Regions from separate parts of the Pseudomonas svalbardensis genome, predicted to be linked through region 1. Evidence: predicted binding sites of a transcription regulator. Region 1 holds the regulator's gene; the other holds the start of a gene.

What was found. Region 1 encodes sigma-54, which starts transcription at its own class of promoters, with help from an activator protein. Its sites were predicted from a motif close to ANTGGCATNNANNTTGCTNT; they were not measured.
Region 2: a site for sigma-54 is predicted at 1,452-1,471, ahead of glnA (glutamate--ammonia ligase). Genes of this name have one in related genera too.

What each region holds. Positions count from the first base shown of each region.
Region 1 covers NZ_CP125619.1:1,007,632-1,011,778, forward strand. The annotation lists gene QFX16_RS04350 (HPr family phosphocarrier protein) at 1-220, opposite strand, end outside; gene rapZ (RNase adapter RapZ) at 236-1,093, opposite strand; gene ptsN (PTS IIA-like nitrogen regulatory protein PtsN) at 1,096-1,560, opposite strand; gene hpf (ribosome hibernation-promoting factor, HPF/YfiA family) at 1,573-1,881, opposite strand; gene QFX16_RS04370 (RNA polymerase factor sigma-54) at 1,955-3,448, opposite strand; gene lptB (LPS export ABC transporter ATP-binding protein) at 3,633-4,147, opposite strand, start outside.
Region 2 covers NZ_CP125619.1:360,062-364,208, forward strand. The annotation lists gene glnA (glutamate--ammonia ligase) at 1-1,355, opposite strand, end outside; gene thiI (tRNA uracil 4-sulfurtransferase ThiI) at 1,686-3,140, shown strand; gene typA (translational GTPase TypA) at 3,280-4,147, shown strand, end outside.

The sequences.
Region 1 (4,147 bases):
CATCAGCCTGTTCACCTTCGGTGCTCAGGTGGATTTTGGTGCCCTTGCCCGCAGCGAGCATCATCATTGCCATGATGCTTTTTCCGTCGACCGTGGATTCCGGCGTGCGTCCTACTCTGATCGTGCAATCCTTGAACTCACCGGCGACGCCAACGAATTTTGCAGAAGCGCGGGCATGCAGGCCCAGCTTGTTGATGATTTCAATTTCCAGAGCAGGCATCGCGGTGTGAATCCTTTAGCTGAGGTCGCGGTGGCGAACCTGGACGTTCTTCAGGGTTTTTTGCAGGGCCTGGCCTAGACGTTCGGTCAGGTAGACTGAGCGGTGATGGCCGCCGGTGCAGCCAATGGCAATGGTGACATAAGCGCGGTTGCTGGCGGCAAAGCGTGGTAGCCACTTGAACAAGTAGGTGGAGATGTCCTGGAACATCTCTTCGACGTCCGGCTGTGCCGCCAGGTACTCGGCAACCGGTTGGTCGAGCCCGGATTGATCGCGCAACTCTGGCTTCCAGTAAGGGTTCGGCAGGCAGCGCACGTCGAACACCAGGTCAGCGTCCACCGGCATGCCACGCTTGAAGCCGAAAGACTCCACCAGGAACGCCGTACCGGGTTCCGGCTGGTTCAGCAGGCGGAGCTTGATGGTATCCCGCAGCTGATACAGGTTCAGGTTGGTGGTGTTTACTTTGAGATCGGCGAGGTCGGCAATCGGCCCGAGCAGGGCGGTCTCATCGTTGATGGCCTCGGCCAGCGAGCGATTGGCATTGCTCAGCGGGTGGCGACGGCGGGTTTCCGAGAAGCGTTTGAGCAAGGTTTCTTCGTCGGCGTCCAGATAAAGCACATCACACTGTATATGCCGGCTGCGTACTTCTTCCAGCAGTTCGGGAAACCGCGACAAGTGACTCGGCAAGTTACGCGCATCGATCGATACGGCAACCAGCGGTTGCGCCAGCTCGGTGTGAATCAACGCGCGTTCGGCCAGTTCCGGCAGCAGGCCGGCGGGCAGGTTGTCGATGCAGTAGTAGCCGTTGTCCTCGAGAACATCGAGTGCGGTACTTTTACCTGAGCCGGAGCGGCCACTGACGATGATCAAGCGCATGATTAATGACCGTTTTGCTCGTCCAGGACAACCTGATACAAGGCTTCATTGCTCGGGGCGCTGCGCAGTTTTTCGCGCACTTCCTTGCGGTCGAGCATGCTGGCGATCTGGCGCAGTAACTCCAGGTGCGCATCGGTAGCGGCTTCCGGGACCAGCAGAACGAACAGCAGGTCAACCGGGGCGCCGTCGATGGCGTCGAAATCGATGGGTGCATCAAGGTGCATCAGGGCACTGATGGGCGAGGTGCAGCCCTTCAGGCGGCAGTGGGGAATGGCGATGCCGTTGCCAAAACCGGTTGAGCCAAGTTTTTCACGGGCAATCAGAGCCTCGAAGACATCTTGCATCTCCAGATCCGGCACTTCTTTGTGGATAAGGTTGGCAATTTGCTCGAGGGCTTTCTTTTTACTGCCGCCCGGCACGTTCACGAGGGAACGGCCGGGGGTCAGGATGCTTTCAAGTCGGATCATGGGTTGGGAGTGTTAACGACCGGTCGCGCCCTGGAGGAGGCTTTGGGTCTTTTCCTTATGCTTTTTGAGTTGTTTATCCAGCTTGTCGGTCAGTGCGTCGATCGCCGCGTACATATCGGTATGCTCCGCGTTTGCGACCACTTCATTGCCGGGAATATGCAGCGTGGCTTCGATTTTCTGCTTGAGCTTTTCGACCGTCATCGTGACTTGCACGTTGGTGATCTTGTCGAAATGCCTCTCTAATCGTTCGAGTTTTTCGCCGATGTAGGTGCGAAGAGGTTCGGTCACTTCCAGTTGGTGTCCACTGATGTTGACTTGCATACAGCTCTCCTTCGTTGCCAGTGCATAAAGCGGCAGGCAGAAATGCCTGCCACTGGAACGCTGTGGCGTGGCTCTACATCAACCGCTTGCGTTCGCTCGAAGGCGCGATCCCGAGGGATTCGCGGTACTTGGCGACGGTGCGGCGAGCCACCTGAATGCCTTGTGCCTCCAGTAAACCAGCGATCTTGCTGTCACTCAACGGCTTTTTCTGATTTTCCGCGGCAACCAGTTTTTTGATGATCGCGCGGATCGCCGTGGACGAGCATTCACCGCCCTCTGAGGTGCTGACGTGGCTCGAGAAAAAGTATTTCAGTTCATATATACCCCGAGGGGTATGCATGAACTTTTGCGTGGTCACCCGAGAAATCGTCGACTCGTGCATGCCCACCGCTTCGGCGATGTCATGCAGGACCAGCGGTTTCATGGCTTCGTCGCCGTATTCAAGAAAACCGCGCTGATGCTCGACGATCTGAGTGGCTACTTTCATCAGGGTTTCGTTGCGGCTTTGCAGGCTCTTGATGAACCAGCGGGCCTCTTGCAACTGATTGCGCATGAAGGTGTTGTCGGCGCTGGTGTCGGCGCGGCGCACGAAACCGGCGTATTGAGCATTGACCCGCAGGCGCGGCACGGATTCCTGGTTCAGTTCCACCAGCCAGCGCTCGTTGTCCTTGCGTACGATCACGTCGGGAACGACGTATTCGGCTTCGCTGGACTCGATTTGCGAGCCTGGGCGCGGGTTGAGGCTCTGGACCAATTCAATCACTTGGCGCAGTTCATCTTCCTTGAGCTTCATGCGACGCATCAGCTGGCTGTAGTCGCGGCTGCCGAGCAGGTCGATGTAATCGGTGACCAGGCGTTTGGCCTCGACCAGCCAAGGCGTCTTGGCGGACAACTGACGCAATTGCAGCAGCAGGCATTCGCCCAGATTACGGGCGCCGATGCCAGCGGGTTCGAATTGCTGGATGCGGTGCAGGACGGCTTCGATTTCGTCCAGTTCGATGTCCAGTTCCGGATCGAAGGCTTCGAGAATCTCCTCGAGAGTTTCGTCCAGGTAACCCTGATTGTTGATGCAGTCGATCAGGGTCACGGCAATCAGGCGATCAGTGTCGGACATCGGTGCCAGGTTCAGTTGCCACAGCAAGTGGCTTTGCAGGCTTTCGCCGGCCGATGTACGGGTGGTGAAATCCCACTCGTCGTCATCGTTACTCGGCAGGCTGCTGGCGCTGGTCTGGTAGACGTCTTCCCACGCGGTGTCGACGGGCAGTTCGTTGGGAATCCGCTCGTTCCAGTCGCCTTCCTCGAGGTTGTCCACCGTCGGAGCGGTTTCCTGGTAGGAGGGTTCCGAAACATCGGCGTTGGGTGGCTGTTCGGCTTTGTCGGCCAAGGGGTCGGCGTTATCGAAGTCGTCGCCTTCTTCCTGGCGTTCGAGCATCGGATTGGACTCCAGGGCCTCCTGGATTTCCTGTTGCAGGTCCAGGGTCGACAATTGGAGCAGGCGGATGGCCTGTTGCAGCTGCGGTGTCATCGTCAGCTGCTGGCCCATTCTCAAGACTAGCGATGGTTTCATGGCAGGGGCTTAACACCTTATTCGCCGGCGCACATGCGCCATCCACTACAGGGCGCCGGAGCGCCAAACATAAGCAAATTATATGCCCGAAACTGCAGCGTTTGCCTAGAGCGCTGTAACAATAAAAAAATGTTGATTTTTTATCGAGACAAGCGCCCGAGCAACCAGCCAGACACCTCAGTGCTTACAGGCGGAACTCATGGCCCAGATACACTTCCTTGACCAGGTCGTTGGCCAGGATGGTGGCAGAGTCACCTTCGGCGATCAGTTGGCCATCGTTGACGATGTAGGCGGTTTCGCAGATATCCAGGGTTTCACGGACGTTGTGGTCAGTGATCAGCACGCCAATGCCCTTGGCCTTGAGGTGATAGATGATCTGTTTGATATCGCCCACCGAAATCGGGTCCACGCCGGCGAATGGTTCGTCGAGCAGGATGAATTTCGGGTTGGTAGCGAGTGCCCGGGCGATTTCCACGCGGCGGCGTTCACCACCGGACAGACTCATCCCGAGGTTGTCGCGGATGTGGCTGATATGGAATTCCTGCAGCAGGCTTTCCAGCTCTTTGCGACGACCGGCCTTGTCGAGTTCCTTGCGGGTCTCGAGGATCGCCATGATGTTGTCGGCTACCGAGAGTTTGCGGAAGATCGAGGCTTCTTGCGGAAGATAGCCGATACCGGCCTTCGCACGACCGTGCATGG
Region 2 (4,147 bases), 650 kb from region 1:
TTGATTTCTTCTTCGCTTTTCAGGGCGATGTAAGCGTCGATGAAGTCGTCGCTGAAAACGCCGCCCTTGGTCAGGAACGCACGACCTTTGTCCAGCTCTTCCAGGGCTTCTTTCAGGCTGCCGCAAACTTGTGGGATCTCTTTCGCCTCTTCAGGCGGCAGGTCATACAGGTTTTTGTCAGCAGCGTCGCCAGGGTGGATCTTGTTCTGGATACCGTCCAGGCCGGCCATTACCAGGGCAGCGAAGGCCAGGTACGGGTTGGCTGCCGGATCCGGGAAGCGAGCCTCGATACGGCGAGCGCGAGGGCTGGACACGTAAGGAATACGGATCGAAGCGGAACGGTTACGAGCCGAGTAGGCCAGCATTACCGGAGCTTCGAAACCTGGGACCAGACGCTTGTAGGAGTTGGTCGACGGGTTGGTGAAGCCGTTCAGCGCCTTGCCGTGCTTGATGATGCCGCCGATGAAGAACAGAGCGGTGTCGGACAGGCCGGCATAGCCTTCGCCAGCGAAGGTGTTCTTGCCATCTTTGGCGATGGACAGGTGAACGTGCATACCCGAACCGTTGTCGCCGTACAGTGGCTTAGGCATGAAGGTCGCGGTGCGGCCGTATGCATCAGCAACGTTGTGTACGCAGTACTTCAGGGTTTGAACTTCGTCAGCCTTGGCCACCAGGGTGTTGAACTTCACACCGATTTCGTTCTGGCCGGCAGTTGCCACTTCGTGGTGGTGAACTTCGATGACCAGGCCCATTTCTTCCATGGCGTTGCACATGGAGGTACGGATTTCGTGGTCGTGGTCGAACGGTGGAACCGGGAAGTAGCCGCCTTTGACGCCTGGACGGTGGCCTTTGTTGCCGCCTTCCACGTCCTGGTCGGACATCCACGAACCTTGTTCGGAGTAGATCTTGAACATCGAGCCGGAGATATCGGACTTGAACTTCACTTGGTCGAAGATGAAGAATTCAGGCTCTGGACCGACAAATACGGTGTCGCCGATACCGGTCGACTTCAGGTATTCCTCGGCACGCTTGGCGATCGCACGTGGGTCACGGTCGTAGCCTTGCATGGTCGAAGGCTCGATCACGTCGCAAACCAGGATCAGGGTTGGCTCTTCGGTGAACGGGTCGAGAACGGCAGTGCTGTCGTCCGGCATCAGGATCATGTCGGAGGCTTCGATGCCTTTCCAGCCAGCGATGGAGGAACCGTCGAACATTTTGCCTTCTTCGAAGAAAGCTTCATCCAGCGCGTCGCGAGCCGGCATGGTCACGTGGTGCTGAGTGCCTTTGGTGTCCGTGAAGCGCAGATCAATCCACTTGACGTCATGATCTTTGATGAGTTGAACCGACTTCGACATAGTGTCCTCCGGGTGGCTTCGGGCTTAGTAGTGGATGCCCTTAGAATGTGGGTGATGCCGGCGCGAATACTCTGCCAAGGCAACCTGCCTCACAAGGGAGCAAATTGCATGCCAGTGCCCCACCATGGGTTTTTTGCCCCAATTTCACGCTTATAAAGGTGCAAGGCGCAGCAAAGCTGGAAATAGCGCCCCGTAATGTAGCGTCAAATCCAACAAATGACCCGTTTTGGTGCGCGCAAAACCTTCTGCACATTAACTGGTTAAACCTTGAGCAATTTCCGCTATAATCCGCGCCCCCCTTTTTCGGCTGGCCCAGCGCGCGCTGTTTTCATGAAACTAATCGTAAAAGTCTTCCCCGAGATCACCATCAAGAGCCGCCCGGTACGGATGCGTTTCATCCGCCAGTTGGCCAAAAACATCCGTACCGTGCTCCGCGACCTGGACCCGGCTGTGGTGGTGAACGGTGTGTGGGACAATCTCGAGCTGGAGACCCGCGTCAGCGAGCCCAAAGCCCTGAAGGACATGACCGAGCGCCTGAGCTGCATGCCGGGCATCGCGCATTTCCTGCAAGTCGATGAATACCCGTTGGGCGACTTCGACGACATCGTCACCAAGTGCAAACAGCACTTCGGTGACGCGTTGGCCGGGAAGATCTTTTCGGTGCGCTGCAAGCGTGCCGGCAAGCATGAATTCAGTTCGATGGACGTCGAGAAATACGTCGGCAGCCAACTGCGTCGTCAGTGCGGCGCCGCCGGAATCTCGCTGAAAACGCCTGCAATCGAAGTTCGCCTCGAAATTCGCGACAAACGGTTGTTCGTGATCCACAGCCAGCACAACAGCATCGGCGGTTATCCGCTGGGTGCCCTGGAACAGACACTTGTGCTGATGTCCGGCGGTTTCGATTCCACTGTTGCTGCTTACCAGATCATGCGCCGTGGGCTGATGAGCCATTTCTGCTTCTTCAATCTGGGCGGACGAGCCCATGAACTGGGCGTTATGGAAGTCGCGCACTTCATCTGGAAGAAGTACGGCAGCTCCCAGCGCGTGTTATTTGTGAGTGTGCCGTTCGAGGAAGTACTGGGAGAAATTCTCGGGAAAGTCGATAACAGTCATATGGGCGTAGTTTTGAAGCGTATGATGTTGCGCGCTGCTTCCCGTATTGCCGATCGGCTGGACATCGATGCGCTGGTCACCGGCGAAGCGATTTCCCAGGTGTCGAGCCAGACGCTGCCGAACCTGTCCGTGATCGACTGCGTGACCGACAAGCTGGTCTTGCGTCCGCTGATCGCCAGTCACAAGCAGGACATCATCGACCTGGCCAACGAAATCGGTACTGCCGACTTCGCCAAGCACATGCCGGAATACTGCGGGGTCATCTCGGTGAACCCCAAGACCCACGCCAAGCGTCCACGCGTGGAGTACGAAGAACAACAGTTCGACATGGCAGTACTTGAGCGTGCGCTCGAGAACGCCAAACTGGTGCCGATCGATCGCGTGATCGACGAATTGGGCCAGGATGTGCAGATCGAAGAAGTCAGCGAAGCGCTGGCTGGTCAGATCGTCATCGACATCCGTCACCCGGATGCCGCTGAAGACGACCCGCTGGGCCTCGTTGGCATTGAGGTACAAACGATGCCGTTTTATGCATTGAACGCTCGTTTCAAGGAACTGGACCCTACTCGCCAGTACCTGCTGTATTGCGACAAAGGCGTGATGAGTCGCCTGCATGCCCACCATTTGCTCAGTGAGGGGCATGCCAATGTGCGCGTTTATCGACCGAGCTAAGTGCCCGGGGCTGTTTGCCTGTGGCCTGCGTCACCGGCCCCCCGACGCCGCCGTCAAGCTGTAACGGCTTTGCCGGACTCTACTGTTAATCGCTGCCAAGACTTGTCAGCACACCGAATCCTCTGATCGAGATACACAAGTGATCGAAAATCTACGCAACATCGCCATCATTGCTCACGTTGACCATGGTAAAACCACCCTGGTAGACAAACTCTTGCGTCAATCCGGCACCCTGGAGCGCAACGAGCTCAACGACGAGCGCGTGATGGACTCCAACGACCAGGAGAAAGAACGCGGTATTACCATTCTGGCGAAAAACACCGCCATCAACTGGAACGGCCACCACATCAACATCGTGGACACCCCGGGCCACGCCGACTTCGGCGGCGAAGTTGAACGCGTAATGTCGATGGTTGACTCCGTTCTGCTGCTGGTTGACGCTCAAGACGGCCCTATGCCGCAAACCCGTTTCGTGACCAAGAAGGCTTTCGAAGCCGGCCTGCGTCCAATCGTGGTCATCAACAAGGTTGACCGTCCAGGCGCGCGTCCGGACTGGGTTCTGGACCAGATCTTCGACCTGTTCGACAACCTCGGTGCTACCGAAGAACAGCTGGACTTCAAAGTTGTCTACGCCTCGGCCCTGAACGGCATTGCCGGTCTGGAACACACCGACATGGCTGAAGACATGACCCCGCTGTACCAGGCGATCATTGACCACGTACCGGCTCCACAAGTTGACCGTGACGGTCCGTTCCAGATGCAAATCTCGGCACTGGACTACAACAGCTTCCTGGGTGTTATCGGCGTTGGCCGTATCGCCCGTGGTCGCGTCAAGCCGAACACTCAAGTTGTGGCTATCGACGCCGACGGCAAGCGCCGTAACGGTCGTATCCTGAAGCTGATGGGTCACCACGGTCTGCACCGTATCGACGTTGACGAAGCAGCTGCCGGCGACATCGTCTGCATCAGCGGCTTCGACCAGCTGTTCATCTCCGACACTCTGTGCG